One region of the Anaerosalibacter massiliensis genome, then DNA from elsewhere that is predicted to be linked to it. Evidence: a T-box and tRNA genes for the amino acid it is inferred to sense, from the RefSeq annotation. Region 1 holds a T-box; the other holds one or more tRNA genes.

Region 1 (7,847 bases):
TATGTTTCTAGATTATTAGGTACAACAGTAGAGGCAATGAATGTAGATGGTGCAATAGTTACTACTGAAGGGTTTGGAAATAACCATATAGATTTTGCAAGTCATATAGAAGAAATAGGAAAAAGAGATATTCCAGTAGTTGGAATGACATTCTCAGGAGTGCAAGGTGAGTTAGTTGTTGGAAATAAATATATGGATGCGATGATAGATTTAAACAAATCAAGGCAAGGTATAGAAAATGAAATTTTAAGTAACAATTGTCTCACTAAAGAAGATGCAAAAAGGGCTTTAGCTATGTTGAAAGCTAAAATGGCTGGAGAAACAATAAAAAAAGCAGAACGAAAATGGAGCTCTGATATAAAAATGAACAACATAGCTTTAATTGAAAAAGCTACAGGAGAAAAAATTGAATTAGAACCAAATGAAACATTACTTAAAATGAGTGAAAAGCGTAAAAAAATATATGAGAAAGATAAATAGTAGGTGGAAATATTGAAAGAAGAAAGTTTTATAAATCAAAATTATTTTCAAGGAAAAATAACAGATATAAGTGATGGTGGTGTAAAAATAGAATTTTTTGGTCGCTTAGGAAGTATAAGAATTCCTAAGAGGATGTTAATCAGTAAAGAAGAACCTAAAATTGGTTCGGAGGTAGGATTTATGATGACTTACCCAGAGGTTTTAGAATGAGGTAAAAGGAGGTTTTAAAGTGGATTCTATAATAAAAAATTTGCAGTCAGAAGTTTATGTTCCAATAACTCCAGATCCTATATGGACACCTATAACTAAAGAATTAAGTGAAATGACTATTGCTTTAGTAACATGTGCAGGAGTACATTTAAAATCAGATAAAAGATTTAATCTTGCTGGAGATACAGGGTTCAGAAAAGTGCCAGGAGATGTTGAGAGTGATGATTTAATGGTATCTCATGGTGGTTATGATAATAGTGATGTAAACAAAGATATTAATTGTATGTTTCCAATTGATAGAATTAGAGAGCTTGCTAAAGAAGGCTTCATAAAAAGCATAGCACCAATTAATTTTGGAGTTATGGGTGGCGGTGGTGATATAGAAGCTTTCACCAATGAAACGGGACCTAAAATTGCTAAATTATTAGGGGAAGAGAAGGTAGATGCAGTTATATTAACTGCAGGATGAGGAACTTGTCACCGCTCTGCCGTGATTCTGCAGAGAGCAATAGAAGATAGTGGAATTCCTACAGTATTGATAGCAGCTTTACCACCAGTGGCAAGGCAGAATGGATCTCCTAGAATTGTATCGCCAAAAGTACCAATGGGTGCAAATGCTGGGGAACCAAATAATATTGAGATGCAAACAAATATTGTTAGAGATACTTTAGAACAATTAATTAAAATAGAAACGCCAGGAACAATCGTTCCTCTTCCATATGAGTATGAAGCAAAAGTATAAAAAATTAAATCACCTCCCAAACATTTGGGAGGTGGGTTTAAAAGTGAATATAGCAAAAATAGTTTACTGAAGAATCAGAATATAGAAAATTTTTAAATAATTGGAATAGAAGGGGGTTAAAAAATGAGTGTAATTATGAAAAGAATTAATGCTATAGATTCCCATACCATGGGTGAGCCTACAAGGGTAGTAGTTGGTGGAGTGCCTAAAATTCTAGGAAAAACAATGGCTGAAAAGAAAAAATATTTGCAAAAAAATATGGATGAACTTAGAACATCTTTAATGTTAGAACCAAGGGGACATAATGATATGTTTGGATCTGTAATTATTGAGCCTATCAACGATGAAGCAGATTTTGGAGTTATATTCATGGATAGTGGCGGATATTTAAATATGTGCGGACATGGATCCATTGGAACCATAACTGTAGCTGTTGAAACAGGTATTGTTGAGGCAAAAGAACCTTATACGGAAGTAATAATGGATACGCCAGCTGGTATAGTTAAGGGAATAGCTAAGGTAGAAGATAGTATGGTAAAGGAAGTATCTGTAGAAAATGTTCCAGCATTTCATTATAAAGAAGATGTAAAAATAGAGGTTCCAGAAGTTGGAGAAATAACATTAGATATATCTTTTGGTGGAAGTTTTTTTGCAATAGTCAATGCAAAGGATTTAGGCATAAAAGTAAAACCAGAAAATAGTACAAAATTACTTGAGCTAGGGTTAAAAATAAGGGATATAGTTAATGAAGAAATAGAAATACAACATCCTATTTTAAAACATATAAATACTGTTGATTTGGTTGAAATATATGATGAAGCAACTAATCCAAAGGCTGATGCCAAAAATGTTGTTGTATTTGGTCAAGCACAAGTTGACAGATCTCCATGTGGTACAGGTACATGTGCTAAAATGGCTACTTTATATTCTAAAGGAAATATGAAAAAGGGAGAAACATTTATATATGAAAGTATACTAGGCACAATGTTTAAAGGTAGAATATTAGCTACTACTAAAGTTGGAAACTATGATGCCATTATACCAGAAATAACAGGTGCAGCCTTTATATCAGGTTATAACCAATATGTTATTGATCCACATGATCCACTAAAAGATGGTTTTATTCTCTAAATTATAACATTGTTTGTTAAACAAATATCCAATTTAAAGGAAAGTGCTGGTCGCATAACAGAATTATATTATTTAAAAAACTTAATAGTAGGGAGGTATAAACCATGATAATAAGGATACTTCAAGGTGGATTGATTTTAATTGCAGCTTACTTTTTAACTCTCTTTATAAGAGATTTCAATATAAATAAAAATAATTTAGAAAATAATTCTTGGGGAAAGGTATCATCTATAGGATTTCTTGCGAATTTCTTTGATACATTAGGTATAGGTTCATTTGCCCCGTTAACAGCTTTGCTTAAGGGTTTTAAACAGACAGAAGATAGAGTAATGCCTGGAACTTTAAATGTTGGTTGTACAATTCCAGTGATATTAGAAGCGTTTATATTTATTTCTGTTATAGAAGTTGAACCTATAACTCTTGTAAGTATGCTGATTACTGCAACAATAGGAGCATGGATTGGAGCTGGAGTAGTAGCAAAAATGTCAGAAAAAAAGATTCAAAAAACTATGGGTATAGCATTAATTGTCACAGCAGTACTTATGCTATTAGGTAAATTTGAATTAATGCCAACTGGAGGAGAGGATTTAGGATTGACAGGAATGAAATTAATAGTTGCTATAGTAGGGAACTTTATATTTGGGGCATTAATGACTGCAGGAATTGGATTATATGCTCCTTGTATGGTACTAGTATATTTGCTTGGTATGTCATCTAGGGTAGCTTTTCCAATAATGATGGGTTCATGTGCATTTTTGATGCCAGTAGCATCAATAAAGTTTATAAAAGAAGGAGCATATGATAGAAAAGCTTCAATGGGTATAACCTTAGGAGGAGTAATTGGAGTTTTCATAGCAGCATATATAGTAAAAGAATTGCCTCTTAATGCATTAGAATGGTTAGTAATATTTGTTGTATTATATACTGCATCAACAATGTTAAGGTCTGCAATGAAAAAAAATGAGGTTTCAGATATTAAATCATCATAAATATTTTAAATAGTATTTATGATTTACTGATAAATACTCTGTGTTATATATTATAGGATATTTATTGAATTTTTCCTAAAAGTTGATTTTTCAAAAAAATAAATAAATTCAATAAAATAATTGACTATAGTTAAACAATATTGTATAATAATTTGATATAAGGTTAAAAATATTGAATAGGAATAGTAAGAAGATAATATCTTAAGAGAGGAAAATTCACCGGCTGAAAGATTTTCTAGATCCCTATCTTTTGAACCTACCTAGGAGTTGTTGATGATAATAAATCAAACGGTGTTGTCTCCGTTAAGAGACTTTCAAGAGGACATTTAATGTCAACTTGGGTGGTAACGCGATAAAACCTTCGTCCCATTTTTGGGATGAAGGTTTATTTTTTATATAAAAGGAGTGATAGGTTAAGATGGAAGATAAAAAACAAAAAAAGTTTGTAAAAGAAATAACTTCTAAAGAAGAGGATTTTTCACAATGGTATACTGATGTTATTTTAAAAACTGATATGGTAGATTATGCCCCAGTAAGAGGGTGTATGGTAATAAAACCTTATGGATATGGAGTTTGGGAAGGAATTAAGGATGTTACTGACAGAAGGTTTAAAGAAACAGGTCATAAAAATGCATACTTTCCATTGTTAATTCCAGAAAATTTTTTACAAAAGGAAGCAGATCATTTTGAGGGTTTTGCTCCAGAAGTTCTTTGGGTTACACATGGTGGATCTGAGAAATTGTCTGAACGATTATTCATAAGACCGACATCAGAAACTATAATATGTACAATGTATTCAAAGTGGATAAAATCTTATAGGGATTTGCCAGTCCTTATGAATCAATGGTGTAATGTTATTAGATGGGAAAAAACTACAAGACCTTTTTTAAGAACTGCAGAATTTTTATGGCAAGAAGGTCATACAGTACATGAAACTTATGATGAAGCTCAAGAGGAGACTTTGCAAATGCTGGAAATATATAGGGAAGTTGCAGAAGATGAGTTAGCAATGCCAGTGATACTAGGGGAAAAAAGTATTGGAGAAAGATTTGCTGGAGCTGATAAAACATATACTATGGAAGCTATGATGTACGATGGAAAAGCACTACAGGCTGGGACTTCTCATAATTTAGGTCAAAATTTTGCAAAGATGTTTAATATTCAATTTTTAGATAGAGACGGAAAATTAAAATATGGGTGGAGTACTTCTTGGGGAATATCTACTAGACTTATAGGTGGAATAATAATGGTACATGGAGACAATAGAGGATTGAAAATGCCACCAAGAATAGCACCAATTCAAGTAGTAGTTTTGCCAATAGCTTCCCATAAGGAAGGAGTAATGGATAAGGCTTACGAATTATTTACTCAACTCAAGGAAGATTTTAGAGTGGAGCTAGATGATAGAGAAGGTTATAGTGCTGGTTGGAAGTTTAATGAATGGGAGATGAAAGGTGTACCTTTGAGACTTGAAATAGGCCCAAGGGATATAGAAAAAAATCAAGTAACAGCTGTTAGAAGAGATACATTAGAAAAGTTCACCTTACCACTTGAGGGTTTAAATGAAAAAATAGCAGAAATATTAGATGATATTCATGATACGATGTTTAAAATAGCAGCAAATCATAGAGATGAAAATACTCATGAATCCATAGATTATGATGAAATTAAAGAAATGGCAAAGGGAATACCAGGATTTATTAAAACAATGTGGTGTGGTTCTGAAGAATGTGAAGAGAAATTAAAGTCAGACACAGGTCTAACTATAAGATGTATACCATTTGAACAAAAACATTTAGGAGATAATTGTCCTATATGTGGCAAAGAAGCTAAGCATATGGTATATATAGCTAAAGCTTATTAAAAGTATATAATAATTCTTAATTATATATTGATTAAGAGAAGTTCTTGTCTTTTATGATTAAAAGTCTAAAAGACAAGGACTTTTTTTATACTTAAAAATTCTATTTGAACTGTACCATAAGTAATAATGTCTAAAAATGATGAAAATATTAGATAAATACATTATAATATTATTGTTGTACTAAGACCATCTAAGACAATATAAGTAGAATTTCACAACATATGTAATATTGATTGTAAAAGATATGAAAGAATTTTCATATAAAAATTAATTATAATTATGCATAACTGAGGAGGAGTTATATGACAAAAATTGCTTTTGTAGATGGTGTACTTATTGATGGTATAGGTAGTGAGCCACTTGAAAAATCTTTAGTATTAATTGAAGATGAAAAAATTAAATATGTAGGTCAAAAAATACATATTGATTCAGATTATGAAATTGTAGATATATCTGGAATGACTATCATGCCAGGTCTTATTGATACCCATGTTCATTTTGGTGGTGCACTAAGTCCTTCAGATATAAATTGGATACTTGAGCCGACATTACAGAAAGCAGTAGTATCTGTTTCTCAAGCAGAAGCCTGTCTTGAGCATGGGATTACTACTGTGGGGGATATTTCAAGAAACGGAACTTATTTGAGAGATATGATTGATAAAGGAATAATTAAAGGACCGAGAACTATAACTTGTGGATTAGGACTTTCTAGAACTGGTGGTCATGGAGATACCCATTCTTTACCCTTTGATTATGTTCAAGAATCTCATCCTTGGGCGATATGTGTTGATGGTAAGGAGAACTTACGTCATGCAGTGAGAAGGATTATTAGGACTAATCCAGACATGATTAAAATCTGGGCTACAGGTGGAGGCGTTTGGAGACTAGAAAGAAAGACTGATCAACATTATAGTTTTGAAGAGATTCAAGTAGTAGTAGAAGAGGCAAATTATTTAGGACTCCCTGTAAGAGCCCATTGTGAAAGTTTAGAAGGTGCAAAAGATTGTTGTAAAGCTGGAGTATATAGTATTGAACATGGACAAGAATTAGATGATGAATGTCTTAGTTTAATGATGGAAAAGGATATTACTTTAGTTCCAACTATGCAATTTTTTTATGAATGGTTTACTGAATATGAACCACCCTATAGATCTATATTAGATAAATTTCCTGGTAAAACAATAGCAGAAAAAGAACTAAATCGTACAATAGCTAATTTTCAAGCTGCAAAAGATGCAGGAATAAGAATAGTAGTAGGCTCAGATTCTTTTTGTAGTCAACTTACGCCTTATGGCGAGTATAGTTTAAAAGAAATACATGCTATAAATAAGTCTGGACTATCTCCAATGGAAACTATAGTAGCAGCAACTAGAAGTGGTGCAGACATGCTTAAAGTATCAGGCATAACAGGTACTTTAGAAGAAAATAAATATGCTGATTTAATAGTTCTTGAAAAAAGTCCATTAGAAGATATAGAAAATATTAAAAAGGAAAATATGACTATAATAATGAAAAATGGAATTTTCATAAAGAAAAAATAGGTGATTAAAACAGAATAAATTGGTTAAAAAGATAGGTGGAGGATTCTTTCTTCCACTTATTTTTTTATTATATTGATTATAACAATTATTATCAATTGAAAACACCTATTATTTGGCTAAAACAGTAGATTTTTAAAGAATTAAGGTATATAATATTATCAATTGAATATAAATTTAGAAGGTATTATAGAATTATTTTGGAGGTTAGGATATGGAGAATTATAAATTGGGAGTTAAAGTTTCCATTATAACTATAATTGTTAATATAATTTTAGCAGTTATTAAAATATTTTCTGGAATTGTAGGAAAAAGTAATGCAATGCTGGCAGATGGAGTTCATACTTTATCAGATGTACTAACTACTTTTGTTGTACTTTTAGGTTTAAAAGTATCTTCAAAAGAGGCAGATGAAAATCACCCTTATGGTCATGAAAAATACGAACCTGTATTTGCAAAACTTTTAAGTATTATTCTTGTATTAACAGGCATTTATATTGGATATGGAAGTTTAAAGGTATTGATAAGTGGAAATATTAAGACTCCTGGTATAATAGCTTTGGTAGCTGCTTTAATTTCAATTGTATTTAAGGAAGGTATGTATTGGTATACTGTAAAGACGGCAAGGAAGATAAAAAGTTTATCATTAGAAGCAGATGCTTGGCATCATAGATCAGACTCATTGTCATCTATAGGTACATTTATAGGTATTCTGGGAGCTAGAATGGGAGTTAAAATTTTAGACCCTATAGCAGGAATAGTTGTTAGTATTTTTGTTGTAAAAGTTGGGGTAGAATTATATTTAAAGGCGACAAGAGAATTAGTAGATGAAGCAGCTGACGAAAAAACTGTTGAAAAGATTAGAAGTTTAACTTATTCCATAAAAGGCGTAG
Region 2 (7,847 bases), 400 kb from region 1:
AATCAAATTCGATCCCACTTTGGTTACGAAGGAACTCCTATTAGGTTTCAATTTAGAGAAAAGGGGGATTAAGTTGGGCAATATAATAAAGGTCATTATTATATCTTATTTTATAGGTAATTTTTCTTCAGCTTATATCTTAGGAAAATTGTATGAAAAAAAAGATATAAGAAACTATGGTAGTGGAAATGCTGGTGCAACTAATGCTTTAAGAGTTTTTGGGATAAAAATAGGTATTTTAGCATTTATATTTGATATTTTAAAGGGCTTTATAGCTGTTACGGTAAGTAAAAATATTATGGGATTTAACGGAGGTTTAATAGCAGGATTATTTGTAGTTATAGGACATAATTGGCCAATAGTTCTTAAATTTAGGGGAGGAAAAGGTATAGCAGCCTCTCTTGGAGTTATGCTGTGTCTAAATCTGCCTACAGCAATTATATGTATGGCTATAGGTTTTTTAGTTATAGCTAAAACTAGATATGTTTCTTTAGGCTCAATAATGGCTACAGGACTAGTACCTATTGTAGGTTTGTTTACTAAAAAGCCTTTTAATTTTAATTTCTTCTTTTTTACTATTGCTTTAGCTCTTATGGCTATATTAAGACATAAAAGCAATATAAAAAGATTATTGAATGGTAAAGAGTCAAAACTTGGAGAACGAGTTTAGTATATTAGTTATAGGGGGCTAATTAAATGGTGGAAAAAATCGGAGTAATAGGAGGAGGAAGTTGGGGAACTGCATTAGCCATACTTCTTTCTAAAAAAGGATATGAAGTAGAGCTTTGGATAAGGAATAAAGCTCAATGTGATAGTATAAATATTTCTAAAGAAAATGTAAAATATTTACCAGGAGTAATAATTCCCAGTAATGTAAGGATTATAAATGATTTAGAAAGGGTAGTAAAAAATAAAGATATTTTAGTTTTAGCTACTCCTTCCCATGGGGTTAGAAATATCTTAATAAATTCTAAAAATTATATAAAATCAGGACAAATAATTGTTAATGTAGCTAAGGGAATAGAAAATGAAAGTCTTATGAGAATTTCACAAGTTGTAAATGAAATTGTTCCCAAAAGTAAGTATGCAATTTTATCAGGACCATCTCATGCAGAAGAAGTTGCAAGGGATATGCCTACAACAGTAGTTGCAGCTTCTAGAGAAAAAGATATAGCAAACTATGTTCAAGATATATTTATGGCACCTAAATTTAGAGTCTATACTAATCCAGACGTTATAGGTGTAGAATTAGGTGGATCTTTAAAAAATGTTATTGCATTAGGTGCGGGAATTTCAGATGGACTAGGCTATGGAGATAACACAAAGGCAGCTCTTATGACTAGAGGAATTATAGAAATGGCAAGACTTGGAGAAAAAATGGGGGCTAATTATGAAACTTTTGCAGGTCTTTCAGGTATTGGTGATTTAATAGTGACGTGTACAAGCATGCATAGTAGAAATAGAAGAGCTGGTATACTTATTGGAGAAGGAAAAACCTTAGAAGAGGCTATAAGCAGTGTAGGAATGGTAGTAGAGGGGATTAAAACAGCTAAATCTGCATATGAATTAGCTGACAAATATAATGTGATAATGCCAATAGCTGAAGAAATATATGAAGTATTATATAAGGGAAAAGATGTTAAAAACTCTGTTGTAAATTTAATGCTTAGAGATAAAAAGCATGAGATGGAGGATATCGCAAAAATATTGAATAATGAATGGTAAGACATACTTTCTAGTATGTCTTTTTTAATGGTTATCATATTTCTAAAATTAAGACATATATATATAATGTTAAGGAGCGATTCTTTATAGATAAAATATGTTTTAAAGGAGGGAATAAAATGGAGAAGTTTGATATATACAAAGATATTAGTGAGAGGACTGATGGAGATATTTATGTAGGAGTTGTAGGACCAGTTAGAACAGGAAAATCAACTTTTATAAAACGTTTTATGGAATTATTAGTACTACCTAATATTGAAAATAGGTATAAAAAAGAACGAGCTAAAGATGAACTGCCCTTAAGCGGTTCAGGAAAAACTATTATGACAACAGAACCAAAATTTGTTCCTAATGAAGCTATAGAACTAACTTTAAAAGATAATGTTAGATTTAAAGTTAGAATGGTAGACTGTGTAGGATATTTAGTAAAAGGTGCTCTTGGACATGAAGAAGATAGTATTCCAAGAATGGTTACTACTCCTTGGTATGAAAAAGAAATACCTTTTGAAGAAGCAGCAGAAATAGGTACTAAAAAGGTTATAACTGATCACTCAACAATAGGGATTGTTTTAACTACTGATGGTTCAATAACTGATATAGATAGATCTAATTACATAAAGGCAGAAGAAAGAGTTATAAATGAACTAAAAGAATTAGAAAAGCCATTCATTATATTGTTAAATTCAAAACATCCAAATTTAGATAGTACTATTGCATTAAGAGAAAGTTTAGAAGAGAAATATGAAGTAGCTGTAATAGCTGTAGATTGTTTGAATATGGAAACTAATGATATTGAGAAAATATTTGAAAAAATATTATTTGAGTTTCCAGTGAAAGAAATAAACATAAACTTACCAGGTTGGATGGAAGGTTTGGGCAGAGATCATTGGATAAAATCTAGTATTTTAGATTCTTTAAAAGAATCTATACAGACATTACAAAAATTAAGTGAAGTTAGTTCTTCTATAGAGAGCCTAAATGAATTGGATATAATAGAAAAAACTAAAATAAATGAAATAAAATTAGGAGAGGGTATTGCAGATATAGATATAATATTAGAAGATAATCTTTTTTATAATGTATTAGAAGACATGACAGGTTATACTATTGAAGGGGATTATCAGCTTTTAGGTCTTATATCTAAATTATCAGAAGCAAAATATGAATACAGTAAGATAGAAGCTGCATTAAATGATGCAAAAGAAATTGGATATGGATTAGTAAATCCAGGATTAGAAGAATTAGAATTAGCAGAACCTGAGATATATAAACAAGGTAATAGATTTGGTGTGAAGCTTCGTGCTAAGGCGCCATCGCTGCATTTAATAAGGGCTGATATAACAACAGAAGTTTCTCCACTTATAGGAACAGAAAAACAAAGTGAAGAATTAGTAAAATATTTCATAGATGAGTTTGAAGAAAACCCATCAAAAATTTGGCAGTCTAATTTATTTGGAAAATCTCTATATGATTTAGTAAATGAACAACTTCAAGTAAAGTTGAATACTATGCCAGAAGATGCGAGAGCTAAAATGAGAAGAACTTTAGAAAGAATAATAAATGATGGTAGCGGTGCGCTCATCTGTATTATAATATAATAAAAATGAATGGAAATATTTAAGCACATTAAAATAAATTTATTTTAATGTGCTTTTGTCGTGTGATGAATTAAAAATAAATATAATTGAGAAAAGCTTACTAAATTTAATACTAACTATTTAAAAGATAAAATTTGCATTTTCCTTAAAAATAGTATATACTATAGTAGTCGTAATGGAAGTCGGGATGTGGCGCAGCTTGGTAGCGCACAAGTCTGGGGGACTTGGGGTCGCTGGTTCAAGTCCAGTCATCCCGACCATTTTTATTTTCTCTGTAAATAAGTTTATAACTAGCATACATCTATTTGATAGTCTTAATGTTTTGTAATTTCGTGCCACTTTTACTTTTCCTTTCATTTTTTCTATTATGTTATTAATTTTATCAGTGGCTTTTTCCTGTATGGATTCTAAAATATGGAAATAAGTATCTAATGTTATTGAAGTACTAAAATGGCCTAATTTTTTATTTGCTACTTTAGTAGGTGTTTTAGATTTTAGCATTAGAGTAGATTAGTATGCCTCATATCATGAAATCTTATCTACTTTTCTTAATTATATTATCAAAATCTTCAGAAAATATAGGAGGACTTATTAACAATTTTATTTTTATATGTAGAAATCTATGTTTATAATATGTTTAAGTAATTATTTAATTATGATATACTTATACTAATAATAAATAGCAAAACATAATATGGGGGTAATAATATTTTGTTAAGATTTATTGAAAATATTTTATTAATATTATTTATTGTAAGTATAACAGGATATATACTTTCAGTATTAAAAGAGAAGATTTATTTGAAGAATAATATGATAGTTATAAATAAAAAATCAGTAACTCAAAAGCATATAGATGAAGCAGATATGAAAGAATTTATATTTGATGGGCATAGGGTTAAATCAGGTGATGAAATTAAAGTTATTTTAAAGGGCAATAAAATAATTCATGGTATTTTAATAGGGGCAAAAAGGCAAGAAAGAGCCATCCTTATGGTAACTCATAGTGATGAAATTAAAAAATTTTGTATTGACAATGTAAAAAAATTTAGGATAATTAGTAAGTATGGAAAGTTTTTTTAAAAAATAGGACTTTAGACCTAGGACTTTTTTTAAAAAAATAGAAGGAAAAAACAAATATATAGAGAAAGTGTAATTATTACCTATTTGTAAAAAAAGGATGGTTATTTATGTCTAGAGAAGAAAGAGATAAGAAACGAAGTAAGAGAAAAAAGATTAGGGCTTTTTTCATAGCTTTTATATTTATATACTTGATTTTTAGGAGCGTGCCTGCATTGCATGCTTCAACACTGAAAACAGCTATCGTAGAAGAAGGTACTGTAGAAGATAAAGTTGAATTAAAAGCTATAGTAGTTAAAAATGAGAAAGTATATACTTCTAAAGGAGAGGGAAAGGTTAAGCTTTACAAAAAAGAAGGTGAAAGAGTAAAGGTTGGAACAGAAATTGCTCAGGTTTCTTTGCTGGACAAAGATGCATCTTTAAAAAATGAATTAGAGGAAATAAATAGAAAGATTGAAAGTGTTGAAAAGATACAAAAAGAAAGAGAAACAGTGAAATCTGATAAGGATAAAGCCAATAAAAATTCCAATGAAGTATTAGATAATATACAAAATAGTATTGCGAATAAAAATTATGAGGAAATACCTAATTTAAAGGAAGAACTTTATTTTTCTTTAGGGAAACAAAAAGATGTATCTGGAGGAAATACTCTTTCAGAACAAACTTTGGAAAATTTAAATAGAGAAAAAGAAAAGATAAAAAAAGAAATTGCTAACAATTCCATTAAATATATATCTGAAGAGGCAGGAATAGTAAGTTATGAAATTGATGGATTAGAAAATATTTTTTCTCCTAAAAATTTGTCTAAATACAATGTAGAAGATATAAAAGAAGCTGAACTTCGTTCAAAGGTTACAAAAGATGGAAATAAAATAAATGCTGAGGATATCCTTTTTAAAATAGTAGATAATCACCATTTTTACCTTTTAGTTCAGATAGATGATATCAAACAGATTTCACCACTTAAAGAAGGAGATAGCATAAGTTTTTTAATAGATAATGATAGTCAAAAGTTAAGGGGAAAAATTCGAAGAATAGACAAAAAAGGAAGACAAGCTGCAATGGTTATTGAATCTGATTTTTTCTGCCATAATTATTATAATAAGAGAAAAGTTAATATAAATTTAATTAAATCTAGTTATGAAGGGTATAAAATACCTATAAAATCTATATCTAAAAAAGATGGTGTTAATGGTGTTTATATTAAAGACATCAGTGGTATAATAAAATTTAAACCTATAAAAATTTTAGGTAAAAATAAAGAATATGCTATTATTTCTAGTGGAGATCAAAATAATAATATAGATATAAATGGAAATAATAAACCAGTTAAAACTGTAAAGCTATTTGATGAAATTCTTTTGAGTAACGGTAAAATAAAAGAAGGACGAATTGTAGACTGACAACAAGGGGGGATTTAAAATTAGCATTAAAGATAATTTGTTAAGGATTCAAGAAAATATTGAAAATGCATTAATAAAATCTGGTAGAAAGGATGATGTAAATCTTATTGCTGTAACGAAGACTGTAAATGTAGATACTATCAATGATGCAATTAGTTTAGGAGTAAATAATATAGGAGAAAATAAGGTTCAAGAAATACAAAAAAAATACGATAATATATATGATAAAGTAAACTGGCATATGATAGGACACCTTCAAAGTAACAAGGTGAAATATATAATCGATAATGTTGATTTAATACACTCTTTGGACAGAATTTCTTTAGCTAAAGAAATAAATAAAAGAGCAAAAGCTAAGGAGAAGATTAAGGATGTACTTATACAAGTAAACATTTCAGAGGAGAAGTCTAAATTTGGTTTAAAAAAAGAAGAAGTTCTTCCCTTCATAGAAAGAGTTTTAGAAATGGAAAATATAAATATTAAGGGATTAATGACTATGGCACCATATGCTGAAGATCCTGAAAAAATAAGATATGTTTTTAGGGATTTAAGAAATTTAGGATATAAAATAGAGGACAGAAATTATAAAAATATTGAAATGAAATACTTTTCTATGGGCATGACTAATGACTATGAAATTGCCATAGAAGAAGGTGCTAATATGATAAGAGTTGGCACAGCCTTATTCGGGAAAAGAACATATTAAGGGGGTAAATAGTATGGCAGATATGTTAAATAAATTTAAGTACTTTATGGGGCTTGAAGACTTAGATGAAGAATATGATGATGAGGATTATGAGGATTATGAAGAAGAATTAGAAAGGTCACAACAAATGAGAGTAAATAACAATGTAGTTAGTATTCATAACAATGTAAATATGAAATTAGTAGTTCATGAACCACTAAACTATGAAGACGCTCCTAGTATTATTGAAGATTTAAAAATGAGAAAAGCAGCAGTAGTAAATTTAGAACAATTAGAAACAGATTGTAAAAGGCAGGTATTTGATTTTATTAATGGAGGTTTATATGCTTTAGAAGGAAATATTCATAAAGTAACAAAAGATGTTTTTATACTTGCTCCAAAAAATGTAGAAATTGATGGATATCTAAAAGAAGATTTTGAAAATAAAGGATTATTTTCATGGTAAAAGATAAAATAAATATACAATGAGGTAATAATATGATAGTTTTATATAGAGCTTTAAATATTCTATTTTATATAATTGAAACATTTATTTTTATTAGAATTGTGTTTTCTTTTTTGCCAATAAATATGAACAATTTATTTGGAAAATTTATATATGATATGACAGAACCTATTTTAAGCCCTTGTAGAGAGTTACTTTATAAGATTGGTTTAGATACGGGACCTTTTGATTTTTCACCATTAGTTGCAGTGCTATTTTTAAGAATTATTTCTGCTGTTATCACAAGAATTATTTTTTGAATTTTGGTGATTATAAATGATTAAAGACAAAGATAGATTTATTTCTCATATAAATGATGAACATCAGATATTTAATATGAGAAGAGTATTAGATAAGGTGGAAATTGTATTAGCTAGACATAGTATTGAAAACACAGACTTTTTAGATCCATATGAGAGAAGATTATCAAAATCTATATTAAGTAGATTTGATGATATATCTTACTCAGAAGATGGTGGACTTTTAAATGCTGAAAGAAAAATTATCTCTATTTTTCCTGATTATTTAGCATTTGAAAAAATTAGAGCACCTATTGTGCCATTGTCTATAAATGGAAGTGTAGAAGGTTTAAAACATAAGGATTTTTTAGGTTCTCTAATGGGGTTAGGAATAACTAGAGAGAAAGTTGGAGATATTCTTTTACATGAGGAAGAAGTTCAGATTATAGTTGAGGATTCAATCTCAGATTATATAATGTTTAATTTGAAGAAAGTAGGAAATAAAAGTGTGAATGTAAATTTAATCAGTAGAGAAGAATTAAAGGAAGGTAAGAAAGATTTTAAGAAGAAAGGCGTTATTATTCCTTCCTTAAGACTTGATGCAGTAATAAG

What was found. The T-box of region 1 lies ahead of proS (proline--tRNA ligase). A T-box ahead of a tRNA ligase gene usually reads a tRNA of that ligase, here a tRNA-Pro.
Region 2: it encodes a tRNA-Pro, which carries the amino acid that the T-box ahead of proS (proline--tRNA ligase) is inferred to sense. The anticodon was not compared.

Annotation. Positions count from the first base shown of each region.
Region 1 covers NZ_JANJZL010000001.1:441,245-449,091, reverse strand. The annotation lists gene prdA (D-proline reductase (dithiol) proprotein PrdA) at 1-480, shown strand, start outside; gene NSA23_RS02570 (CBO2463/CBO2479 domain-containing protein) at 493-690, shown strand; gene NSA23_RS16810 (glycine/sarcosine/betaine reductase selenoprotein B family protein) at 710-1,159, shown strand; gene NSA23_RS16805 (proline reductase) at 1,181-1,432, shown strand; gene NSA23_RS02560 (proline racemase) at 1,556-2,563, shown strand; gene NSA23_RS02555 (sulfite exporter TauE/SafE family protein) at 2,668-3,552, shown strand; T-box leader at 3,716-3,924, shown strand; gene proS (proline--tRNA ligase) at 3,971-5,416, shown strand; gene NSA23_RS02545 (metal-dependent hydrolase family protein) at 5,719-6,957, shown strand; gene NSA23_RS02540 (cation diffusion facilitator family transporter) at 7,169-7,847, shown strand, end outside.
Region 2 covers NZ_JANJZL010000001.1:42,365-50,211, forward strand. The annotation lists gene der (ribosome biogenesis GTPase Der) at 1-72, shown strand, start outside; gene plsY (glycerol-3-phosphate 1-O-acyltransferase PlsY) at 74-670, shown strand; gene NSA23_RS00310 (NAD(P)H-dependent glycerol-3-phosphate dehydrogenase) at 697-1,725, shown strand; gene spoIVA (stage IV sporulation protein A) at 1,845-3,323, shown strand; tRNA gene NSA23_RS00320 (tRNA-Pro) at 3,507-3,583, shown strand; gene NSA23_RS00325 (hypothetical protein) at 4,035-4,406, shown strand; gene NSA23_RS00330 (biotin/lipoyl attachment domain-containing protein) at 4,514-5,806, shown strand; gene NSA23_RS00335 (YggS family pyridoxal phosphate-dependent enzyme) at 5,826-6,512, shown strand; gene NSA23_RS00340 (cell division protein SepF) at 6,526-6,957, shown strand; gene NSA23_RS00345 (YggT family protein) at 6,990-7,256, shown strand; gene NSA23_RS00350 (YlmH family RNA-binding protein) at 7,273-7,847, shown strand, end outside.